DNA from 3 places in the Halomonas sp. DP3Y7-2 genome. Region 2 is predicted to be linked to each of the others. Evidence: riboswitches for the same ligand, from Rfam matches in the RefSeq annotation. Region 2 holds a riboswitch; each other region holds the start of a gene.
What was found. Region 2 has a riboswitch for thiamine pyrophosphate ahead of tenA (thiaminase II). Riboswitches for the same ligand answer to the same signal wherever they lie in the genome.
Positions count from the first base shown of each region.

Region 1: linked by a shared signal. The riboswitch ahead of KUV45_RS15560 (3-oxoacyl-ACP reductase) and the one ahead of tenA (thiaminase II) in region 2 are both predicted to bind thiamine pyrophosphate.
Region 3: linked by a shared signal. The riboswitch ahead of KUV45_RS15570 (sodium:solute symporter family protein) and the one ahead of tenA (thiaminase II) in region 2 are both predicted to bind thiamine pyrophosphate.

Region 1 is NZ_JAHVKJ010000010.1:718,388-722,532, forward strand. Features, by position in the region: gene KUV45_RS15555 (BCCT family transporter) at 1-1,560, opposite strand, end outside; TPP riboswitch at 2,101-2,198, shown strand; gene KUV45_RS15560 (3-oxoacyl-ACP reductase) at 2,246-3,049, shown strand; gene KUV45_RS15565 (LLM class flavin-dependent oxidoreductase) at 3,049-4,145, shown strand, end outside.
Region 2 is NZ_JAHVKJ010000010.1:581,872-586,016, reverse strand. Features, by position in the region: gene mdoH (glucans biosynthesis glucosyltransferase MdoH) at 1-1,306, shown strand, start outside; TPP riboswitch at 1,477-1,628, shown strand; gene tenA (thiaminase II) at 1,706-2,374, shown strand; TPP riboswitch at 2,469-2,603, shown strand; gene thiC (phosphomethylpyrimidine synthase ThiC) at 2,696-4,145, shown strand, end outside.
Region 3 is NZ_JAHVKJ010000010.1:722,761-726,905, reverse strand. Features, by position in the region: gene KUV45_RS15580 (diguanylate cyclase) at 1-1,152, opposite strand, end outside; gene KUV45_RS15575 (hypothetical protein) at 1,307-2,155, shown strand; TPP riboswitch at 2,228-2,391, shown strand; gene KUV45_RS15570 (sodium:solute symporter family protein) at 2,470-3,915, shown strand.

The sequences.
Region 1 (4,145 bases), 140 kb from region 2:
CACGAACAGGAAGACCACGGTAAAGCCTCCCGCTGCGGCAAGATACTTGATGCCATCGACGCCTTGGGCGCCTCCGCCGAAGGCCACCATCACATAGGCGATAGCCGCGATCGACAGGCCCCACAGAATCTTCTGCTGCTTGGGCGACTCCTCGTCTGCGGACATGTTGCTGGTGCAGATGGTCGCGATGGTCGATGACATGGAGTCTGCCGCCGTTGCAAATGAAATGACCAGGGTGAAAATCGCCAGCGGTACCAGCAGGCTGGCCATGGGCAGGTGCTGGAGGAAGCCCCACAGTCCGGATACCGCGCCACTGTCATTGATGATGCTGATCAGATCCAGCGTTCCATCCATCTGCCATTTGAGGGCGGACCCACCCCAGATGGCAAACCAGACCAGGCCGAAGACAGAGGGCAGAATCCAGTTGATGATGAGGAACTCCCTGAGCGTTCTGCCGTAGGAGATACGGGCCAGAAACAGTCCCATGAGGGGGGCGTAGGCGATCCAGATCGACCAGTCATACATCGTCCACCAGGTGACCAGCGCTTCGCCACCAGACTCCTTGGTATCGAAAGCCCAAAGAAAGAAGTTGTCTGCCCAGTAGCCGAGGCTTGTCACCGACAGGCTCAGAATATAGTTGAGTGGCCCGACAATGATCAGAATCGCGACGAAGGCATAGAAGATATAGGCGTTGATCGATGACAGCACGCGGATGCCGCGTTTCAATCCCGAGACAGCGGAGGTGATGAAGATCGCCGAGATGGCAATCGTCAGCACCAGCCAGGTCATGGCGTTGGATTCGATGCCGTACTGTGCTTCGATGCCTGAGCTGATCAATGCCAGACCTGCGCCAAGAGAAGAGGCCAGGCCGAGCGCGATGGCCAGAACGGAATTGATATCGATCAGGGACCTTACCCAGATCTTGCTGCCGTGCCTGCCCAGTACGGGGCTGACGGTTGAGGAGATCGAGAAGCGTTCTCTGCGGTTAAAGTGCATGTAGCCGATCATCAGCCCCACGATGGAATAAAGTGCGTAGGGAATGAATGACCAGTTGTGGAAGCTTCTTGCCAAGGCAAAGATGGCGGCCTCGCCACTGCCGGGAGCGAAGCTCTGGTGACTGATTTCGCCGTAGATGTTGCCTAGATAGATGATCGGTTCATTGACGGAGTAAGTGACGACCCCCGTGGCAATCCCTCCCGTCAGCGCCATGGCGAAGGTGGCAGCGAAGGAAAAGGTAGGCGTTGCATCCTTGCCACCCAGCCGAATATCACCGGCCCGGGAGAAGAAGATGAAGCCCGACACCACCAGGGCCGTTACGGCAATCAGCTGATACAGCCAGCCAAAGTCAGACAGGGAGATGTAGAAGACCCCTTTGGCAACATCGACCAGCATGTCGTTGTTGATGAGGCCAGTGGCCACGGCCACCATGATGATGGAAAAGGTGGGTATGAAGACGGCTTTTCTTAGCGGCCTTCTGCTGGAGGCGGACATATTCTTGTTCTCCACGGGTGATGGCGTTACCAGGTGGCGCAGTGGATCAGCATTGTCGGGTGTTGTCATCGGCCGATCTCACAGATGCGTGTGGCAGGCTTAGGGAAACGCTGCACCGATGCCTGAGCGGAGGTGCTCAGCGCTTCCTTGGCGAACCGCTGATGCGGTCCGTCAATCCGTCATAATGTATATACAATAAAGATCGAAAAGGCTAGAGCCGAGTGAGCTGGCGATCACGTCAGCTCCCTTTCATGATGAAAGATAGATCACTCTTATATTAATTTATTTTTGATAAACAATACGTTGAATATCCTTCTAAGCGTCGATCCGATAATGGGTAGTACCAAAGTAGGGGGTGGTAACAAGGTAGACGAGAGGGTCAGGATAGAGGGGGAGAATGGGCGAGAGTCACAGCGGGAAGGCAAGCAAAGCCCAAGGCCGTGCAGGTCGAAAGACGTCGCTTAAATGTGTATACATTTGATTGGTGAAGGGGCCGGGGCGCGATAGGGTTGTCGCGGCGTGTGCCAGGATGGCAAATCAGGGTAGGCCCTTTCATCTGCTTGATACTCGCTGTCTTGTTCCGGGCAAGGTGATGGGCTAAGGTCGAGATCGCATGACACGGGGTGTCCTGGCTGAGCCAGGGCTGAGAAATACCCGTCGAACCTGATCCAGTTCATACCGGCGAAGGGATGTCAGCGCAGTCGTCTGTCCCTGGCTCGACGTGCGTTCCCCGCCTCGACCAAGGACTCATCGCATGACCGCTCCCGATACCTCTTCTGTTGTCGACCCCGTTGCGCCTGATATCTCCGCTCAAATTGTGCTGATTACCGGCGCAGGGCGTGGTCTGGGCGCTCACCTGGCGCGCGCCTTCCTGCGAGAAGGCGCTCGCGTGGTGGTCAACTACCGCTGCAGCGAAGAAGGCGCCCGGGCGCTAGTCGCTGATTACCCGGAACATGCCTTGGCCGTCGCTGCGGATGTGTGCGATCGGGATGGCGTGGAGGCCATGTTGGCGAGGGCCAGTGAGGGCTTCGGTGGGCCTGTGACTACCTTGGTCAACAATGCGCTGCCGGACTTTGCATTCAATGGGGACGCACGGCCTGGGCCTGACTCGCTGAGCTGGGAGCATCTGGACCATCAACTTCAGGGTGTGGTGCGTGGTGCGCTCAACACGGTGCAGGCAGCGCTTCCCGGCATGCGCGAGGCGGGTGTCGGGCGTGTCATCAATATTGGTACCAACCTGTTCCAGAACCCGGTGGTGCCGTATCACGACTACACCGCGGCCAAGGCGGCGCTGCTGTCGCTGACGCGTACGCTGGCGCAGGATCTCGGCCCAGACAATATCAGCGTCAATATGGTGTCCGGCGGCTTGCTGCGCACGACGGACGCTTCCAGGGCCACACCAGACGCGGTGTTTGACCTCATCGCCGCCAACACACCGCTGCGACGGGTGACCACCCCGCAAGAGTTTGCAGACGCGGTACTGCTGTTGGCTTCCCCGTGGGCCAGGGCCATCACCGGGCAGAATCTGATTGTCGATGGCGGACTGGTGAAAGGCTGATGACCTCTATGCACTTGAATCTCTTCATCCTGGGCTGCGGTCATCACAAGGCGGCCTGGCGACACCCTGATTCCAGCGTCGAGCGATTGGCGGATATCGCCTACTACGAAGAGCTGGCCAAGCTTGCCGAACGCGGTCGCCTGGATGCGGTTTTCTTTGCCGATGGCCATGCCGCGGGCAATGTCGCAGACGGTCCGCTGTGGACCTTGGAGCCGCTGACAATGCTTGCCGCGATGGCGCGTGCCACACAGCATATCGGCCTGATCTCGACCGTCTCCAGTACCTTCTATACGCCCTTTCATGCGGCTCGCATGCTGGCATCGCTGGACCATATCTCGGGCGGACGGCTTGGGTGGAACCTGGTGACGTCAATGTTCGACAGCGAGGCGCGCAATCATGGCCTGGAAGGTATGCCGGGCCACGCGCAGCGCTACGCTAGAGCGGAAGAGTTTGCCAATACCGTGCTGGCGCTGTGGGACTCCTGGAGCGATGGCGCGCTGCTGCGAGATCGCCACGGCGATTATGCGGATGCTGCTCTAGTGCAACCGATTCATCACCGCGGCGAGCATTTTCTGGTCGATGGCCCCTTGACGGTGCCTCGCTCGCCACAGGGCCATCCCGTGCTATTTCAGGCGGGGGCATCAGAACAGGGGCGAGACCTGGCGGCACGCTATGCCGAAGCCATTTACGCGGTGGCCTACGACCTGCCATCGGCCCAGGCTTACTGCGGTGACCTCAAGGCGAGGGTAAAAGCCGCAGGCCGTTCAAGGGTGGCGATCATGCCGGGGCTTGTGACCTACGTCGGGTCTACCGAGGAAGAGGCCCGACGCAAGCAGCGTGAACTTGACGAGTTGCTGCCGGTAGAGGCCTCGCGACGACAGTTGAGCCAGTTTATCGGCCAGGACGTCAGTCACTGGGAGCTGGATGCGCCCGTGCCCGCGCTGCCGCCGCTGGAGGCTTTTACGGGTCCGAAAGGACGCTATGCCACCATCCTGCGCATTATCGAGAGCGAACGGCCAACCCTGAGACAGCTAATGGGGCGGCTCGCCGCCGGAGGTGGGCACTGCACGATGGTCGGCACGCCGGAGGGAATTGC
Region 2 (4,145 bases):
GATGAGCGGGACCACGGTGGTCGAGCTCATCGACGAGATGATGGCCAATCCTCGGCTGGGGCTCCTTCAGACGGTGCCCATTCCCGTGCGCCAGCAAAGTCTGTTCGGGCGCTGCAATCAATTCGCTGCCGCGCTCTACTCGCCCATGCTGGCGGCAGGGCTGAGCTTCTGGCACGCCACCGCAGCCAACTATTTTGGCCACAATGCCATCATTCGGGTGGACGCGTTCACCGACGCCTGCGGCCTTCCCGAGCTCCCCGGCAAGCCGCCCCTGGGTGGCGATATCCTCAGTCATGACTTTGTCGAGGCAGCGCTGTTGCGCCGGGCCGGCTGGCAGGTGCGCATGCGCACCGACCTGGGCGGCAGCTATGAGGAAATGCCCAGCCACATTCTCGACTATGCCAAGCGTGATCGACGTTGGGTACAGGGCAACCTGCAGCATCTGCGCCTGCTGAATGGCCATGGCCTGCATGTGCTGAGCCGTCTGCACTTCTTCTTCGGCGCGCTGGCCTACCTGTCGTCGCTGGTGTGGCTGGCGATCCTGGTCATCAGTACCATCGATGCGCTGATCAGGGCGCTCGTTCCCACGAACTTCTTCACCGCCAGCTCGCAGTTGTTCCCTGACTGGCCCATCGCTCCGCCCAACCTGATCATTCCCTTGTTGATCGGCACCTTGGGCATGCTGCTGATGCCCAAGGTGCTGGGACTGATACTTGGTCTCATGCGGGATCCAGAGGGCTACGGGGGACGCCCAAAACTGGTCTTGAGCATGCTGGTGGAGACCCTGTTCGCCATGCTGATCGCACCGCTGATGATGGTCTTCCACAGCCGTTTCGTGATCCAGGTGCTGACCGGTCGTACCGTTGCCTGGGACCCGCAATCCCGAGAGGGGCGGGCACTGCCCTGGCGGGAAGCCTTCCGCCATACCTGGCTGTGGTCGCTGATTGGTGCGGTGTGGGCTCTTGTCACCTGGGCCTACACTCCGAGCTTCTTTCTCTGGCTGACGCCCGTCTGGCTCGGCCTGGTGCTGGCGGCTCCGCTGGTGCGCTGGAGCTCCAGCCTGACCATCGGCCGCCGCCTGGCCCGCGCCGGGCTTCTGCTGGTACCCAGTGAGACACGCCCCCCCAGGGTCGTCGCCGATCTACACATCGAGAGTCAGCTACCCTCATCGGGCGCGCCGGCCGCTCCCCCCAGCGAGCGTCCCCGAGACATGCCTGTGCAGTCCTTCCGACGCCCCCATCAATCGGCTGAGGTGCACAGCGACCCTGGCCACCCGATCGACACCCCCACGCCAGATCGTCGCTGATCCATCATAAGCCATCATCAGCGTCGGTGCAGGACGCCGCGGCCGTGACCCTCATGGCCGCGGCGTCATCATTAGGTAGTCTCTCTCGACAACCTCCCTTGACGCCCCCTTCCGATGCTATCCGAAAGTGGTGTCTGGCAAAGCCGCAGGGGCGTGCTAGACTGCGGTCGACTCGCTTGACGGGGTGCCGGTCAATCCGGCTGAGATGGTGCAGGGCCTGCGTGGTGTAGCGGCCCGACAGCACCGATCCCGTGGAACCTGATCCGGGTGCGGTGTGGACTCACACCTTGAACCGGCGTAGGGAATCAGGCGGTGGCACGCCTTCCCTGTGGGGGCCTGCCCTTCCTCCCCGCCGTCCTTCTCTGCCCCGCCCACCGGATCCACTATGCCGGAGCTATCATGGGCTACTGCTTCAACGACCTTATCGCTGCCTGCCGCGACGACTGGCGGCGCTATACCGAGCACGACTTCGTTCGTGCACTTGGGCGCGGCGACCTGAATGACGCCAGCTTTCGCCACTATCTGAAGCAGGACTACCTGTTTCTCCTGCAGTTTTCACGCGCCTACGCCCTTGCTGCCTACAAGAGCCAGAACCTGGAGAGCTTGCAGGGGGCCTTCAAGGGGATGCAGACGATCCTCGAGGTCGAACTGGGCCTGCATCTTGCCTACTGCCGAGAATGGGGCATTGACGACAGTGAGCTCAGCCGTCTACCGGAGGCACGTGCCACCCTGGCCTACACCCGCTACGTCCTCGACACCGGCAGTCGGGGTGATCTGCTGGACCTGCACGTTGCCCTGGCGCCCTGCATGGTCGGCTACGCCGATATCGGTCGCTGGCTGGCGGATCATCCCGAGACGCTGCGTGGTGGCGACAATCCCTACGATGCCTGGATCACCATGTACGCAAGCCCTGACTTTCAGGCCTCGGCCGTGCGCGAAAGACACTGGCTCGACGACCAGCTCAGCCAGGTATCGAGCGCTCGTTTCGAACGGCTGGCGCGCATCTTTAGCGACGCGACCCGTCTCGAGACAGACTTCTGGCAGATGGGACTAGACCTGAGTGACTGACCTTGGCGACGCCTTTAGGCGATTGAACTGAGCGATCGTACTGGGCGATCGACCTGGGTGATCGCGCTCGACAACACAGACAAGCTGACAATAGCAACGCTTGACGGGGTGCCGCAGCCAGCGGCTGAGATCATGCAGCGCATGAGACCCGTTGAACCTGATCTGGGGATACCCCCGATGTTACGGCATCGAGGCGAGGACCAGCGTAGGGATCAAGCGCTCACGGCCACGGCCTCGACGCCCCCTTCTCCCTCGCGACGTGCCATTACCACCATCAGGGCGACGCCACTTGCCCTGCACCGCCGTGAGAGGAAACCACCTATGTCACTCGACCATCCCTCGTCTCATCCGAGATCCCGCCATGACGCCCACTTCCTGGCCGAGACGGCCAGGGTCGACCAGGCCGCCGTCACTCCCCTGCCAGGCTCTCGCAAGGTCTATGTAGAGGGCTCCCGCCCCGACCTGCGGGTGCCATTTCGCGAAATCACCCTGTCGCCGACGCGCACCTCAGGCCCCGACGAAGCCAATCCACCGCTACTGGTGTACGACACCTCAGGCCCCTATACCGACCCGGCGATACAGGTCGATCTGCGCAAGGGACTGGCCGAGTTGCGCAGGCCCTGGATTGAGGAGCGCAACGACACCGAGTGGCTCGACGGTCCCACCTCCGAGTACGGCCGCCGGCGTGCCGATGACCCGCTGCTGGCACCGCTGCGCTTCGAGCTGACGCGCACACCACGCCGCGCCACCAGGACCGCCGATGGCCGCCCGGGCAACGTCACCCAATTGCATTACGCGCGGCGCGGCATCATCACACCGGAAATGGAGTTCATTGCACTTCGCGAGAATCAACGTCGACAGGCCCTTCAGGACCCTTATCGTGGCAGTGACGAGGTCGAAGCGATACTTGGCCACCAGCACCCCGGCCAGTCGTTCGGAGCCCGTTTGCCGGATGAGATCACCCCCGAGTTCGTGCGCCAGGAAGTGGCCGCCGGACGTGCCATCATCCCGGCCAACATCAATCATCCCGAAGCCGAGCCGATGATCATCGGGCGTAACTTTCTGGTGAAGATCAACGGCAATCTAGGCAACTCTGCGGTGACCTCCTCCATCGAAGAGGAAGTGGACAAGATGACCTGGGGGATTCGCTGGGGGGCGGATACGATCATGGACCTGTCCACTGGACAGAACATCCATGAAACCCGTGAGTGGATCATCCGCAACTCACCGGTGCCGATCGGTACCGTGCCACTCTATCAGGCGCTGGAAAAGGTCAAGGGCGTGGCCGAGGACCTGACCTGGGAGGTCTTTCGCGACACCTTGATCGAGCAGGCGGAACAGGGGGTGGACTATTTCACCATCCACGCCGGTGTGCTTCTTCGCTATGTGCCGCTGACCGCTGGCCGAGTCACCGGCATCGTCTCGCGGGGAGGCTCGATCATGGCCAAGTGGTGTCTCTATCACCACCAGGAAAGCTTCCTCTACACCCACTTCGAGGAGATCTGCGAGATCTGCAAGCAGTATGACGTGGCCTTCTCGCTGGGCGATGGGCTGCGCCCGGGATCCGTGGCAGATGCCAATGACGAAGCTCAGATGGCCGAACTCAAGACCCTGGGCGAGCTGACCCACATTGCCTGGAAGCACGACGTGCAGGTGATGATAGAAGGGCCCGGCCACGTGCCCATGCACCTGATCAAGGAGAACATGGACAAGCAGCTCGAGTACTGCGACGAGGCGCCCTTCTATACCCTGGGCCCGCTGGTCACCGACA
Region 3 (4,145 bases), 140 kb from region 2:
CTTGATTCGCGCTACGTCCAGTTCGTTGGTAATCACTCGCTCTACTGCACCGGTCAGCAGACGCACCAGCTCAATATCAACCTCTGAAAAGGGCTGGCGACGAGGTCTAGCGCTGGAAAAATTAAGCGTTCCCCAGACGGAGCCCTCTATCCAAATGGGCGCACCAATATAGGTTTCCAACTGAAACGCCTGGTAACAGGGGTGCCCGCTGACACGCTCATCACACCTGGCATGATGGGTAGCAAAGACGTCACACGCATCAAGGGTAAGACGGCAATACGTATCCCCCAGAGGAAAGGTATCCCCAGGACCTACCGGCGCCCCATCACTGGCCGCCCAGCGCACGCTGTACTGCTCACCCACCACCTCGCTGACCAGCGCGATGTCCAGGCCCAGGTAAACAAGGGCATCTCGCAGCAGCATGTCGACAATCTCGGACGTCTCGATATCCGTGCGGTTAACGCCGGTGTGCACATCCCGTAGCAGCTGAATCATCGATCGGTATTCAGAGACGTCCTGAATGATGGCGTAGAAGCCGGCGACACCGTCATCCACGATATCCGGCAAGTAGTTCACCTTGAAAAATGCTCTCCTGCCGTCCTGCAATACCAGTGAATCCTCGTAGCTGACCTCTACCCCCGCCAGGGCACGCGCGAAGCGCGGCTGAATCTTCGCATAGGAGGAGGCGTCGAGCACCGATGCCACTGGCTGACCTGCCAATTCAGACGACGTAAGGCCAATGAAGTCCTGATATGCCTGATTGTTGAAGCGAAAGCACAGGTCTCGATCCACATAGGCCACCATGACTGGAAGATGATCCGCTAGCCGAGCCACTACACCATGGTCAGGTCGTTGCTGCATCGGCAGACGCAGCACCATGCTGCCATCAGGCAGCATCACGTAAGCCGAGCTACGGCTTTGCCCCCTTCCCTGCTCATCCCACTGCCTGCCCGCACCCGCCATGGCTTCTGCAAGCCTGGCGGAGTGCCCCTGCAGCTCCGACAACGAACGTCCGACAACCTCATCGCGAGATCCTCCCAACACCGACGCACAATCGCCGGCCACGTCTAGCACCACCGCCGCTGGCGACACCCTGACGAGTACCGTCCCGGCAAGCGTCAATGCTTCTCGCACCCAGGCATACTGGTCCATGCTGGCTCTCCTGGTCGTTCCCCTGACGTGATAGGACGCACAAGCATCCTTCTGGCCTGCTCATGAATTTGGCTGTTTGTATGGTTGAATGCATCAGAATTTTCCACGCTGCGTGGACAGCACGTTCGCTCACGGTGCTCAAGAGGCGAATGCCATGTATTACCAGAACTTGATGGCGATCGAGAGAGCTCTCTCGCTCACGTACCAAGGACATGCCGCCTGGCTGGTGACTCAACTGGGCAGCGCTTACGGTCTTGTGGATTACCGTATGCAGACCACTCAAGCGGAGCCGGTTGACGACGACGGCAACGCCTATCGACTACCGCATCCGTTTAAGGACCAGCGCCAGCACGCCGACGTCCATCACTCCCCCCTGACGACAGTCCATGTCAGCCAGGGTCGCGACCACGTCGCGGAACTACTGCTGCCGGACAGCCCGACACAGACCCATCTGGAAGTCCTGCACGCGACGCTGCTCGGACAACCTTCGCTGGTTCGCCTTATCAACTTAAATGGCTCCCCCGCCCGACTGAGGCGTGCCGAGCAACATGAGCCACTGGTACAGCAATGCGATCAGCTGCTTGCGCTGCTGGTCCAACCTGCGCTGCGCCTGGTAATGGCTGGGCAGATCAGGGACGTACATCGCATTGGCCTGCATGCCCATCAGAGGGGATTCGAAGTCATCTGGTGCAGAGGCCAGCCAGGCACTGCGCTTGCCGAGGACACTGTCTCACCAGACACTCCCACGTCAGGCCTGTCCTTTCCCATGTCAGACCTGTCCTTTCCCATGGAAGTCCAGCACGCTGAAGCTGCCCACTTTCTTGCCGGCGGCGGAGGGCATCGGCGCACCCTCGTGCTGAACGCTACCTCTGATACGTCGCTGGCAGAGGTGGCGAAGAGCTCGGGTTGCTTCGACTGCAACAACAACCCCCACCCCAGGCTCTCGGAGACGACCCACTGGCTGGATCGGGCCTGCCAAACACTGTCACTCGAGGGGCGTTAGCGGCGCGATGCTTCCGCAACGAGCGCCCTACCTTTCTGCAATTGACAGCCCCGCGAGCCGGCCCTAGTCTGGACCTCTTCCTAGGGGAGCCCTACTGGCCATACAGGTCGTGACAGCGCCGCGACAGCGCTGTATCGCACCAAGGCCATAGTACGGGGCTGAGATTCCGCATTGCGCGGTAACCCTTTGAACCTGATCCGGGTCATGCCGGCGAAGGGAAGGATGGTTGCCGCACTCCCTCTTTCTTCCTGCCCGCCGTCCGTCCCGATGTCCACTGGTCCCTGCGGACAACGATAAGAAAGAGGTTTCTCTCGATGATGCTCGACCCTCTCTGGACGGCGCTGTGGCTGCTGCTGTGCGCTGCCATCTTTGCCATTCCAGGCCTGCTCTACGCCCGACGCCGTCGGGGCGGCCTTGATGACTACATCTCCGCACGTAACAGCCAAAACACTCGTGCCACGGTGCTGACGTTGATTGCCACCACACTGGGCACCTGGATCCTGTTTGGACCGGCCCAGGCTGCCACCTGGGGCGGTATCGCGGCGGTCATTGGCTACGCGCTCGGCTCCATGGTGCCTCGCCTGATGATGATTCCTCTTGGTCGACGCATGCGGGAGCTGATTCCCGAAGGCCACGGCCTGACCGAGTTCGTGATCCACCGCTACGGCCGCACGATGTATGCCTTCACCCTGGCGATTATGCTGTTCTACCTGTTTATCTCTCTGGCTGCAGGGCTGACCGCCATCGCCCACATGGTGACCCTGCTGGCCCCAATCCCCCTCTGGCTGACCGCCAGCGTGGTGATGGTCGCTACCCTGCTCTACACCTTTTACGGCGGCCTGCGCACCACCATCTTCACTGACAAGGTGCAGATGCTGGTGATCCTGCCACTGCTGGCTCTCTTGCTCATGTTTGGCTGGCAGGCGGCGGGTGGCGTTGCTCCGACGCTCGAGGGGCTGCACGAGCGTGCTCCGCAACTGCTGGATATCACCGATGCTGGCGGCCTGCGCGCTGGCCTGACCTTCTTTCTCGCGGTGATGCTAACGGGTCTGTTCTACCAAGGAACCTGGCAGAGGATCTATGCGGCCCGGGATACTCGCGTGCTCAGGCGTGGCTTTTGGATCGCGGGACTCTTCAACTTCCCGGTCATCGTGCTCATGGGTTTGTTCGGTCTGGCGTTCATCGGCCTGGGACTTGAGGGAGACGGCTCCGTCGCTCTGTTCAGCGTATTGTTGTCCGACGTGCCGCTGTGGTTTGCCTTGGCCCTGATTCCTCTTGGCCTTGCGCTGGTAATGAGTAGCGCCGACACAACGATCAATGCCACCTCCAGCATTATCGCCGTCGACATGCACAGGCTGCTGCCCCAGGCCAGTGAGGCGGCCTTGATGAGAATGGCGCGCTGGCTCATCGTCGTCGCTGCAATACCAGTGACGTGGGTCGCTGCGCAGGGCTACAGCGTCCTCTACCTGTTCCTGCTGGCAGACCTGCTGTGCTCTGCCGCAGCCTTTCCGGTGTTTTTCGGCCTGTTCAACCGCCGCTATCACGGTCGCAATGCTGTGATCAGTACCGCAGCAGGTCTGCTGGCCGGACTGTGGATGTTCCCCTCGCCTAACGGTGGCACCGCGACGCTACTGGAATCCTTCCTGCTGGCTGCCTTTGTTCCGGTGCTGGTATCTCTCGTCCTGATGAAGCTGATGCCATCTCGGGAGAGCTACGACTTCGACCGAATGAGCGGCCTGGTGAGACGCTTCCAGAACTAAGGAAACGCTGAATAAATGTTTCGAGCGATGACAGGTCGGTAGCTGCCGGAGCGGAAAGACCGGAGTTTACATGCGGTTAAATGAGGATCTTGAGCACCGCCAGCAGCCGAGATATCGAGCGCAGTAATTTATGCAGTGTTTCCCTAAGGCAATCAAACCGACGCCACTGAACCGAAACCATAACGGCGGGGCGAGCTCCCCCGCTGTTATGGCGGATGTCTGTAGAGGCT